One region of the Ensifer sp. YR511 genome, then DNA from elsewhere that is predicted to be linked to it. Evidence: predicted binding sites of a transcription regulator. Region 1 holds the regulator's gene; the other holds the start of a gene.
What was found. Region 1 encodes PhoB, which activates phosphate uptake and scavenging genes when phosphate is short. Its sites were predicted from a motif close to TGTCATNNANCTGTCAT; they were not measured.
Positions count from the first base shown of each region.

Region 2: a site for PhoB is predicted at 3,113-3,129, ahead of BLU15_RS09930 (NAD-glutamate dehydrogenase). Genes of this name have one in related genera too.

Region 1 covers NZ_FNGR01000003.1:388,489-395,376, forward strand. Annotated here, with positions in the region: gene BLU15_RS08980 (Hsp33 family molecular chaperone) at 1-848, opposite strand, end outside; gene argF (ornithine carbamoyltransferase) at 1,147-2,064, opposite strand; gene BLU15_RS08990 (aspartate aminotransferase family protein) at 2,169-3,368, opposite strand; gene BLU15_RS08995 (GcrA family cell cycle regulator) at 3,790-4,311, shown strand; gene phoB (phosphate regulon transcriptional regulator PhoB) at 4,380-5,063, opposite strand; gene phoU (phosphate signaling complex protein PhoU) at 5,266-5,979, opposite strand; gene pstB (phosphate ABC transporter ATP-binding protein PstB) at 6,030-6,845, opposite strand; gene pstA (phosphate ABC transporter permease PstA) at 6,859-6,888, opposite strand, start outside.
Region 2 covers NZ_FNGR01000004.1:83,917-88,923, forward strand. Annotated here, with positions in the region: gene BLU15_RS09930 (NAD-glutamate dehydrogenase) at 1-2,887, opposite strand, end outside; gene pdxY (pyridoxal kinase PdxY) at 3,173-4,054, shown strand; gene BLU15_RS09940 (carbonic anhydrase) at 4,184-4,837, shown strand; gene BLU15_RS09945 (lytic murein transglycosylase) at 4,917-5,007, opposite strand, start outside.

The DNA of each region.
Region 1 (6,888 bases):
GAGCAGCTGCAGCGGTCGTAGACCGCCTGCGGTTCGTAGACGCGGACGCCGCGCTCGTGGAACAGGCGATAGAGCAGCCGCTCGGTTCCGACCATCGGATCGGTCAACTCGTCCATGTCGATCGTTTCGACCATCACCTTGGCTTCGGCCCAGAGATCGTCGTCACCGAACGCGCTTTCACCATCATCACCATCACCGCCGGAAAGGTCGGGCTGGCGCATGCGTTCCGGCGCTTCCGGCAGGAACTGGGCGACCATGCCGCCGGCGCGCCAGCGATGGCGCGGCTTGCCGTTTTCGTCGCGATCGAGAAGCTCGGCCACGCCAAGGCGCACCTTGGTCGGGATCTGCTCCGACTGTCGGAAATAGACGCCGGCGATTTCTTCCAGCGTCGCTCCGTCGAGCGCAACGATCCCCTGGTAACGCTGGGTATGGGCGCCCTGGTCGATGGTGAAGGCGAGCACGCCCTTTCCGAGCAGCTCGTGCGAAAGGGTCCGGCCGTCCTTTTCGGCAGCGGCAAGCGCTTCCTGATCGTAGCGGGCATAGGCGCGCACGCGATCCGGCGTCGAGAAATCAGCGACCACCAGATCGACAGGGCCATCGCCCTGAGTCTGGACGATCAGCTTGCCTTCAAACTTCAGCGAGGTCCCGAGCAACACGGTGAGTACAACGGTTTCAGCAACCAGACGCGCGACCGGAAGCGGATAGTTGTGGCGCTCGAGGATTGCGTCCAGCATGGGGCCGAGCTGCACGGCGCGGCCGCGCACGTCGAGGCCTTCCACCTGGAAAGGCACGACGTGATCGTCACCGGCAAAGTCGAACTCACCAAGCCCTGGCGTCATGTCAGTCATGTCTTGCTCCTTGCCTTCAGCCACCAAGCTGCACCAGAGATATTGCTATCCCCGCGCAACGTGCTCGCTGTCTCAGTTGATCCCGCGATAAACGGATTGTCCACCAGGTATGTGCCGCCGCCATAGCAACGCACCACCTCGACGGTTGCGCGCTCACTACTTTCAGGAGCGCCCGTATGCCGCCTAAATCGTGTCGCACGTGGACAATGTCAAGTGCGGTGAACACGCCCCTATATGGCGCACGCTCGGCGGAGCGCACTGAAGCCTCTTCGCCGTCGCGCGCGACCGGGCAGCCGGCTCAGACGAGCCCCATGCACCAGGCAATGACCGACTTCTGTGCGTGCAGCCGGTTTTCCGCCTCGTCGAAGACCACCGACTGCGGGCCGTCGATGACCTCGTCGGTGACCTCTTCGCCGCGGTGCGCCGGCAGGCAGTGCATGAACAGCGCATCGGAGGCCGCACGCTTCATCAGCGCTTCATTGACCTGGTAGGGCTGGAAGACGTTGTGCCCGCGGGCGCGATGTTCCTGGTTCATCGAGATCCAGGTGTCGGTCACGACGCAATTGGCGTCGGCGACGGCCTGTTCGGCGTCATGACACAAAAGGACCTCGCCGCCATTGTTGCGCGCCCAGTTCAGGAACTTGTCCTGCGGCTCGGAACCGAGCGGCACGGCCATGTTCATGCGGTATCCGAAGCGGGCAGAACCTTCGATCAGCGAATGCAGCACGTTATTGCCGTCGCCGGTCCAGGCAATCGTCTTGCCCTTTACCGGACCGCGATGCTCCTCGAAGGTCAGGATATCGGCCATGATCTGGCAGGGGTGCGTATCGTCGGTCAGGCCGTTGATGACCGGGACCGTCGCATGCTCGGCCAGTTCCAGAAGGCGGCGATGGTCGGTGGTGCGGATCATGATGGCGTCGACGTAACGCGAGAGCACCTTGGCCGTGTCGCCGATCGTCTCGGCGCGGCCGAGCTGCATTTCGGTGCCCGACAGAAACAGGGTTTCGCCGCCGAGCTGGCGCATGCCGACATCGAAGGAAACGCGGGTGCGGGTGGAGGGCTTTTCGAAGATCATCGCCAGCATCTTGCCGGCGAGCGGCTTCTCGGCAGTTCCGGCCTTGGTCGCCGCCTTTCGGACGCGCGCATCGTCGATGATCGTCCGGAGGTCGGCGGCCGTCATGGCCGAAAGATCGAGAAAATGTCTGGTGCCTGCCATCGTACTCGGTTCCTGTCTGAAAAATCGGTCCCTGGTGCGGCACGCTATCCACGTGCCCGCACGAAGGTCATTCTAACGCCTTAGTCGTCCCTGGGTCGCTACCTTCAGGCCGCGGCGTTGCCGCTTGCCTTGCGAACCGCCTCGGCGGCGCGTTCGATACGTGCGAGCCCCTCGCGCGCCTCTTCCGCCGTCACGGTCAGCGGCGGCAGCAGACGCAGCACATTTTCGCCCGCCGGCACGGCCAGGAGCTTTTCGGCGCGGATTTCCTTCAGCAGATCGGCCGAAGGGCCCTTCACCTTGATGCCCAGCATCAAACCGTCGCCGCGGATGTCCTCGATGACATCAGGGAAACGGTCCTTGAGCGACGCAAGGCCCTGGCGGAAGACCAGCGCGACATCGCGCACATGCGTCAGGAATCCGTCGGCCAGAACGACGTCGAGCACGGCGTTGCCGACGGCCATGGCCAGCGGGTTGCCGCCATATGTGGAGCCATGCGTGCCCGCCACCATACCAGATGCGGCTTCCTCAGTCGCGAGGCAGGCGCCGAACGGGAAGCCACCGCCGATACCCTTGGCGACCGCCATGATATCCGGACGGATATCCGCCCATTCATGGGCAAACAGCTTGCCGGTACGGCCGACGCCGGTCTGGACCTCGTCGAGGATCAAGAGCAGGCCGAACTCGTCGCAAAGCGCGCGCAGTTCCTGCATGAATTCCTTGGTCGCCGGACGGATGCCGCCCTCGCCCTGGATCGGCTCGATCAGGATCGCTGCGGTTTCCTCGGTGATCGCATTCTTGACCGCGGCGATGTCGCCGAACGGAACCTGGTAGAAGCCCGGCGCCTTCGGCCCGAAACCTTCGATGTATTTCTGCTGACCACCGGCGGCGATCGTCGCGATCGTGCGGCCGTGGAAGGCGCCTTCGAAGGTGATGACGTGGAACTTCTCCGGGTGGCCCTTGGAGAAGTGGTAACGCCGTGCCGTCTTGATGGCGCATTCCAGCGCTTCCGCGCCCGAATTGGTGAAGAAGACCTTGTCGGCAAAGGTCACTGCCGTCAGCCGGCGGCCGAGGCTTTCCTGGCCCGCAATTTCATAAAGGTTGGACAGGTGCCAGACCTTGTCGGCCTGCGCCTTCAGCGCCTCGACCAGGTGCGGGTGCGCGTGGCCGAGCGAGTTCACGGCAACGCCGGCACCGAAATCGAGATAACGCGTGCCGTCTTCAGCGATCAGCCAGGCGCCCTCTCCTCGCTCGAAACGCAACGGCGCGCGCATGTAGGTATCGTAAAGCGGCGTGGTTGCAGTCATGCGAGGCTCTCCTTCACTCCAGATCGACATCGATCCCGCGCCTCACGCGGGCCGATAAAAATCAAAAATGCCGCCTTTCGGCGGCGCAGGCACTATTCCCATTTCGCGCTGCAATGTCAACAAAACCAAGCCTTGCAGCGCAACATGAAGGGTCGATTCCTGGCAGCAGAAAAATCGTCCGGGAGGGCTTGCAAAAATGCAACGCTGGCCGAGCAAGTTGGGGAAAACTACGAAATCGATTCGGCCTGATTCCCGGGACTCTTGCCACAGAGTCCAGCGGTCAGTACGTTAACATTCAATTACTAGACGCATGCGGCGGACCTAGTCACCAAAAGAGTTATCGCGTTTGCAACCCCGGGGTTTAGCCGGGGTGCGGTGAGGGATTCTGCCATCCCCAACGCTGAGAACGGAGAGTGCAGAAATGAACTGGACTGACGAGCGGGTGGAGAAACTGAAGAAGCTTTGGTCCGAGGGCCTGAGCGCAAGCCAGATCGCGGCGCAGCTCGGCGGCGTCAGCCGTAACGCTGTCATCGGCAAGGTTCACCGCCTGAGCCTGCCAGGTCGCGCCAAGGCCGGCGGCAGCACCACGACAGCAGCCCGTCCGAAGCGCCCGACTTCGGCACCGCGCGCACCGAACTACGCTTCGCGCGTTTCGACCCGCCCGGTTGCACGCGCGGCCGGCGCTGTCGTTCTCAAGGAAGAAATCGAAGTCGATCTCGTTGCCGAGCAGGATTTCAGCACCCGCACCGACGTTGTCGTGCCGATGTCGCGCCGCCTCGAGCTGACCCAGCTCACCGAGCGCACCTGCAAGTGGCCGATCGGCGACCCGCTGAAGGAAGAGTTTCACTTCTGCGGCAACGATTCCCCGGAAGCCTCGCCTTACTGCACCTTCCATGCGCGGCTGGCCTACCAGCCGTCGGGGGAGCGCCGCAGGGCCCGCTGAGAAGCTGGACGGCATCAATAAAAAAGGGGCCGATCGGCCCCTTTTTTTCTTGGCGACTTTCAGACCGCTCAGCTTTCGAGCGAATAGCCGGCGCCGCGAACGGTGCGGATGACGTCGGGCATGTTCGAGAAGTTCAGAGCCTTGCGCAGACGACCGACATGCACGTCGACGGTGCGCTCGTCGACATAGATGTCATGCCCCCAGACGCCATCCAGAAGCTGCGAGCGAGAGAAGACGCGGCCCGGCGAGGACATGAGGAACTCCAGAAGACGGAACTCGGTGGGGCCGAGGCGCACTTCGCGGCTGCGGCGATGAACGCGGTGGGTCTCGCGGTCGAGTTCGATGTCGCCGCAGCGAAGCAGCGTCGACAGCACCTCGGGCTTTGCCCGGCGCAGCATCGCCTTGACGCGCGCCATCAGCTCCGGCGTCGAGAAGGGCTTGACCACGTAGTCGTCGGCACCCGTCGCCAGACCCCGGACGCGCTCGCTTTCCTCGCCGCGCGCCGTCAGCATGATGATCGGCAGACGTTCGGTCTCCGGACGCTGGCGCAGCCGACGGCAAAGTTCAATGCCGGAAACACCGGGCAGCATCCAGTCGAGGATAAGCAGGTCGGGCAGCCGCTCCTGAAGCCGGATCTCCGCCTCGTCGCCCCGCAGGATCGTATCGACGTCGAAGCCCTCGGCTTCCAGATTGTAACGCAGCAGAACGCTCAGCGCCTCTTCGTCTTCGACTACGGCGATTTTTGGCAACATCAGGTAACGTCTCCTTACCGCGGGCGGCCTTTGGGCTCATCGGCCCGGCCGGCGCTCAGACACTCTAAATCTGGAGCACATCCGCCGTTTTCAAAGGCGGGGCGAAAACCGCATGCTTCAGATACAGGAATTCGGGGCCGCGACCGAAGCCGCGACCGGATCAGATTTCAAAGGGCATGCATGCTTACGGCGCGCTTGGCGCTCAGTCGTTGACCGAGCCCAGCGTCGACGTAGTGTCATCCTTCGGACGCTCACCTTCCGGCTGAGCACCCGTCGCCATGTAATAGATCGTCTCAGCGATATTGGTCGCGTGGTCGCCGATGCGCTCGATGTTCTTGGCGCAGAACAGAAGATGCGTGCAGGGCGTGATGTTGCGCGGATCTTCCATCATGTAGGTCAAGAGCTCGCGGAACAGCGAGGTGTAGATCGCGTCGATCTCCTCGTCACGCTCGCGGATGCTGTTGGCCTTTTCCGGCGAGCGCGAGGCGTAGACGTCGAGCACTTCCTTGAGCTGGACGAGAGCGAGCTCTGCCAGATGCTCGAGGCCACGGGCGAGCTTGCGCGGAATGCCGGAGCCGGCGACCGCGATCACGCGCTTGGCGGTGTTCTTGCCAAGGTCGCCGACGCGTTCCAGATCGGAGGCGATGCGGATCGACCCCATGATCTCACGCAGGTCGGCGGCGACCGGCTGACGCTTGGCGATCGTGACGATCGCCTTCTCACCGATCTGGCGCTCGGCGTCGTCGAGGACGGTGTCGTCCGAGATCACCTTCTGTGCGAGAGCCAGGTCGGAGTTGACCAGCGCGCGAACGGACTCGGCGACCATCTGTTCGGCGAGGCCGCCCATCTCCGAGATGCGGCGCGTCAGGTACTTCAGTTCTTCGTCATAGGCGGACATGATATGCATGGACATGATCGTCGATCCTTACGGGCGCTTTGCAGTTACTGTTGCAGCCTTATGCGGCCTCAGCCGAAGCGGCCCATGATGTAATCCTGGGTGCGCTGGTCATCCGGATTGGTGAACATCTTGTCGGTGTCGTTCTCCTCGACGAGATTGCCGAGGTGGAACATGGCGGTGCGCTGCGAAACGCGGGCGGCCTGCTGCATCGAGTGGGTCACGATGACGATCGTGAAGTTCGTGCGCAGCTCGTGGATGAGCTCTTCGACCTTGGCGGTCGCGATCGGATCGAGAGCCGAGCACGGCTCGTCCATGAGGATGACTTCCGGGCTGACGGCGACGGCACGCGCGATGCAGAGACGCTGCTGCTGACCACCGGAAAGGCCGGTGCCGGGCTCCTGCAGACGATCCTTTACCTCGTTCCACAGACCGGCCTTCTGCAGGCTGGTCTCGACCACCTCGTCAAAGTCGGCCTTGGTGCGGGCAAGTCCGTGAATCCGCGGGCCGTAGGCGACGTTGTCGTAGATCGACTTCGGGAACGGGTTCGGCTTCTGGAAGACCATGCCGACGCGGGCGCGCAGTTCGACGACGTCGATCGTCGGGTCGTAGATGTCGTCCTCGTCGAGCGTGATCTTGCCGGTGACGCGGCAGTTCTCGATCGTGTCGTTCATGCGGTTCAGCGTGCGCAGGAAGGTCGACTTGCCGCAACCCGAAGGACCGATCAGCGCCGTGACCGTGTTCTCGCGGATGTTGAGGTTGACGTCGAAAAGCGCACGCTTCTCGCCGTAATAGACCGACACATCCTTGCCGATCATCTTGTAGGGCACGGTGTTCATTTTCTGATCCAGAGCCTTCTCGACTGCTGCTTCTGACATGATGTTCATAGTAATTACCTCACTACCAGCGGCGCTCAAAGCGACGTCGCAA
Region 2 (5,007 bases), on a different contig from region 1:
TCTGGATGTCGGTGTCCATCTCACGGAAGTGCCGCTTGACGGTCTCCCAGGCGCCGCGGGCGGTGATGCCCATCTTCTTGTGGTCGTAGCCGGCGGAACCGCCCGATGCGAAGGCGTCGTCGAGCCAGAAGCCCGCTTCCTGTGCAAGGCCGTTGGCCGTGTCGGAGAAGGTCGCGGTGCCCTTGTCGGCAGCAACGACGAAGTAAGGGTCGTCGCCGTCATGGCGCTGCGTGTCGGCCGGCGGTACGACATCCTGGCCGACGATGTTGTCGGTGACCGACAGCAGCGTGCGGATGAAGGTCTTGTAAGCTTCGGTGCCGGCCTTGAAGATTTCGTCGCGGGTGCCGCCCGCCGGAAGCAGCTTCGGATAGAAGCCGCCCTTGGCGCCGACGGGCACGATAACGGCGTTCTTGACCTGCTGCGCCTTCACCAGACCGAGCACTTCCGTGCGGTAGTCCTGGGCGCGGTCCGACCAGCGAAGGCCGCCGCGGGCGACCTTGCCGAAGCGCAGGTGCACGCCTTCGACCTCGGTGCCGTAGACGAAGATTTCGCGGAACGGATGCGGTTCCGGCAGACCGTCGAGCTGCTTCGGGTCCAGCTTGAAGGCGAGTACCGCGCGCGGCTTGCCGTCGGCGTCATGCTGGAAGTAGTTGGTCCGGAGCGTCGCTTCGATCGCGTTGACGTAGCGTCGCAAAATCCGGTCCTCGTCGAGGCTCGGCACGGCCGAGAGCGCGTCCTCGATCGCCGACAGCAGCGCGTTGCACTTCTTGGCGCGCGGCTTTTCCTCGAGTTGCGGATCCATCCGGGTCACGAACAGCTTGAAGATATCGGCGGCAATCGCCGGATACTTGTTCAGCGTGTCGGCGATATAGCCCTGAGAGTAGGTGATGCCGGCCTGTCGCAGATAGCGGGCATAGGCGCGCAGCACCGTCACCTCGCGGGCGTTGAGGCCCGCAAGCAGGATCAGCCGGTTGAAGTTGTCGTCCTCGATCGCGCCGTTCCAGGCGGCCAGGAACGCCTCTTCCAGCGCCGGGCCGGATTTTTCGAGGTTCAGCGCAAGGCCATCACGATGGATCAGCTCCATGTCGTGCAGCACGACCTTGCGCTTCTCTTCGCCGTGGGCATTGACGCCGATGTCGTAGGTCTGTTCGCTGATGACCCGGAAGCCGAGGTTTTCAAGCAAAGGTACGCGGCGCGACAGCGACACGGGTTCGCTGGCGTGGAAGATCTTGAGCTCGGCGGTGTCCGGCCGCGAGACGGCGCGCGGATAGTGGTAGAACTCGATGCGGATCGGATCCGGGCCCTTGCAGGCGGCGATGTCGGCCAGATCGGCATAGGCTTCAGCCGGCGTGAAGAACGACTGGTAGGCATTGTCGACATCGAGCTCGATGCCGTCCTTGCGGGCAAGCAGGTCGAACCGGTCGATCCAGCGGGTGACGATGCCGCGAACGGCTTCTTCGAGCTTGGCCTGCGGAATGCGCGGCGTCTTGCCGGCGGAGCGGCCGATGATGAAGTGGACGCGGGCAAGGCCCCCTTCCGGGAAGGCCGGGTAGTAGGCGGAGACGCGACCGTCATAGACCGTCTTCAAGTAGTCGCCGATCTTTTCGCGCACATCCGAATCGTACTGTTCGCGCGGCACGAAGACGATGACCGAGACGAAGCGGTCGAAATGGTCGATGCGTGGCAGTACTCGGATGCGCGGCCGGTCGCCGAGTTCGTTGATCTGTTCGCAGAAAGCGGCGAGCAGGCCGACATCGATCTGGAAGAGATCGTCGCGCGGATAGGATTCGAGCGTGTTGTCGAGCATCTTCCCGGAATGGCTCTGCGGATCGTAGCCGAAGTGATCGACGATCTTTTCGATCTTGTGGCGCAAAAGCGGGATCTCGGCCGCCTGGCGGGTATAGGCCGAGGAGGTGAAGAGGCCGACGATGCGCAGTTCTCCGGCGACATTGCCGTCGGCGTCGAAGCGCTTGACACCGATATAATCCATATAGGCGCGGCGATGGACGACCGATTTGACGTTGGCCTTGGTGACGATCAGGAAATCCGGGCTTTCGAGGAAGGCGAGAATTTCAGGCGTAGTCAGCACCGCGTCCTTGCCCTGGCGCAGCACGCGCACATCGGGATTGGAGAGCATGCCGAGGCCCCTGCCCTTGCCGCGCTCGACCATCGCCTTTCCGCCCTTACCGGAATAGGTGTATTCGCGCATGCCGAGGAAGGTGAAGTTGTTGTCACGCAACCAGCGGAGGAAGGCAAGCGCCTCGTCGCGGTCGCTCTTCTTGCGCGAGGCGTTATAGGCCTCCAGCTCCTGCATCGCATGATCGAGCAGCGCGGTCATCGCTGGCCAGTCGTGCACAGCCTGGTGCACCTGCTCCAGCACGTCGCGAATGCGGTTGCTGAGCTGTTCGGCCTCGACCGGCGCGAGCTTCGTCAGATGGATCTGGATGTGGCTGACGCGGTGCGACGGATCGCTTTCTTCTTCGGGATCGAAGAGCTTTGCCGGCTTGCCCGGTTCCTTGACCAGGATGGGGTGGATCGCGAGGTGAATGTCACGGTGGGTGCTGGTGATTTCCCCCATGACCGAATCATAGAGGAACGGCATGTTGCGTTCGGTGACCGCGATGATCGACACCTCGGTGCCGCCAGGTGCTACACCGGCGACGGTTTCGACGGAAACCTGCGGCTTGCCGCCATCCCAGCGGGCGAGTTCCTGATAGGCATGGGCGGCCGTCAGCGCCAGCATGTCCGCCGAATAGAGATCGAGGTCATCGTTGCTGGCCCCACCGAAGAGGATCTCCGGCGCCAGCGCCTCGACGCCCAGTTTGATGGCGGCCGCCTTCGCTGCGTCGATGTGTCTGTCCCGCTTCGGATTGTATTTCACGCCCATGAAGTCTCTCCCATTCATGATAGGCCAAACCCTATCAGAACCATGGCTAATGGCGACCGCTTTTTACGCTGATTTCGGCAAAATCGAGCCCAAAATCGGAGAATTTCACGTGAAAACAGCTTAAATCCATTTAAATCGAAGGTAATTTCGCGAAAATTGCTCGAAAATCGAAGAAAAAGCACGAAAACGCCAGAGGCTTCTCCGGAGCCTATCTGACATCGGCTGTTGACAGGGGGGTGACAGTCGGGTGAACAGAGTTTCGAGATCGTAGGATTGGACTGGTCGATGCCCGAAATGCCTTCCCTGCCCGGCGCCGTCATCGTCATCTCGAGCCATGTCGTGCGCGGCAAGGTGGGCAACAGGGCCGTGGTCTTCGCGCTCGAAACTCTGGGGCATCCAGTCTGGGCCCTCCCGACCGTCATCCTCCCCTGGCACCCGGGCCACGGCCGCTCGACGCGGGTCACCATTTCCGATCAGGATTTCGGGTCGGTGATCGATGACCTCATGGCAGCACCCTGGGCCGGAGAGGTGCGCGCCGTGCTTTCGGGCTACCTAGGCTCGGCCGGACAGGCCGAAAGCGTGGCCCGGCTGGTGACGGCGCTGAAGGAGCGCAATCCCAAACTGATCTACGCCTGCGACCCCGTGATCGGCGATGCTGGCGGTCTCTATGTGCCGGAAACCACGGCGGTTGCCATTCGCGACCGGTTGCTGCCGCTTGCAAATCTCGCGACCCCGAACCGTTACGAGCTTGCCTGGCTTGCCGGGGCGACGTTGGAGACGAACACGGCGATCCTTGACGCAGCGCTCGGCCTCGGTCCGGCCCGCGTCTTGGTGACGTCTGCCGTGCCGATGATGAGCGGCGGGACCGGTAATCTCTTTCTCTCGGGCAACCACGCCCTGCTTGCCGAACATCGTTTGGTCGAAAACCCGCCGAATGGTACGGGCGACCTGTTGGCGGCGGTGTTTCTCGCCCGGATCCTTGAAGGACTTTCAGAGGAACGTGCCTTGCAGATGGCGACTGCGAGCGTATTTGAGATCATCGCGCGGAGCGTCAAGCGCGGCGCGGATGAACTGACCATCGAGCAGGACGCGTCGAGCCTATCGACGCCAATGGCGATGGTGCAGATGCGCCGACTGGTTCATCCGAATCAGATGCGGCGCAAGTGAAGAAGCTGTTCACGGACCGCCACCCCTATGGCATCGTGGATTGAATTTTAGATCGCGATCATTTTCATGACGGAGGCGCAGGTGGGCGAAAGCCGGCCATGCCGCCTTGAAGCACGAGCGGAGCAATCGATGGACAAGCAGCAGCAGCGTTTTCCGGACTATCTTCTGAACGGCTACCACAACTTCATGAACGGTCGCTTCAGCGAGCAGCAGAAACGCTACAAGGCGCTGGCGGAAACCGGTCAAAAGCCGAAGACGATGGTGATTGCCTGTTGCGACTCGCGTGCTGCGCCGGAAACGATCTTCGACAGCGGCCCGGGCGAACTCTTCGTCGTGCGCAACGTCGCCAATCTCATGCCGCCCTACGAGCCGGATGGTCACTACCACTCCACTTCGGCGGCCCTCGAGTTCGCCGTGCAGTCGCTGCGCGTCAGCGACATCGTCGTCATGGGCCATGGCCGCTGTGGTGGTATCAAAGCGGCACTCGATCCCGATGCGGAGCCTCTGTCACCGGGCGATTTCATCGGTCGCTGGATGCATCTGCTGAGGCCCGCGGCTGAGCAGATCCAGAGCAACGACGTGATGACGCAGGCGGAGCGCCAGCGTGCGCTCGAGCGAGTTTCGATCCGCAACTCGCTTGCCAATCTGCGCACTTTCCCGTGCGTCCAGATCCTCGAGGCCAAGGGCAAGCTCCACCTGCACGGCGCCTGGTTCGACATCTCGACCGGCGAACTCTGGGTGATGGACCCGGTGACGGGCGATTTTTCCCGCCCGGGAATGTAAGCGGTCAGCAAAAAAAGGCCCGGCTCTTTCGAACCGGGCCTTTTGTCTGGTTGGTTATGCGTTCCGAAGGACGAAAATCCTAGAGACCGTCGATCTCGGCGCCGATGATGGCGATCGCTTGCTGGTAGACGCTTGCGGCGTTCCAGCCCTGGATCGCAGCGAAGTTCGCC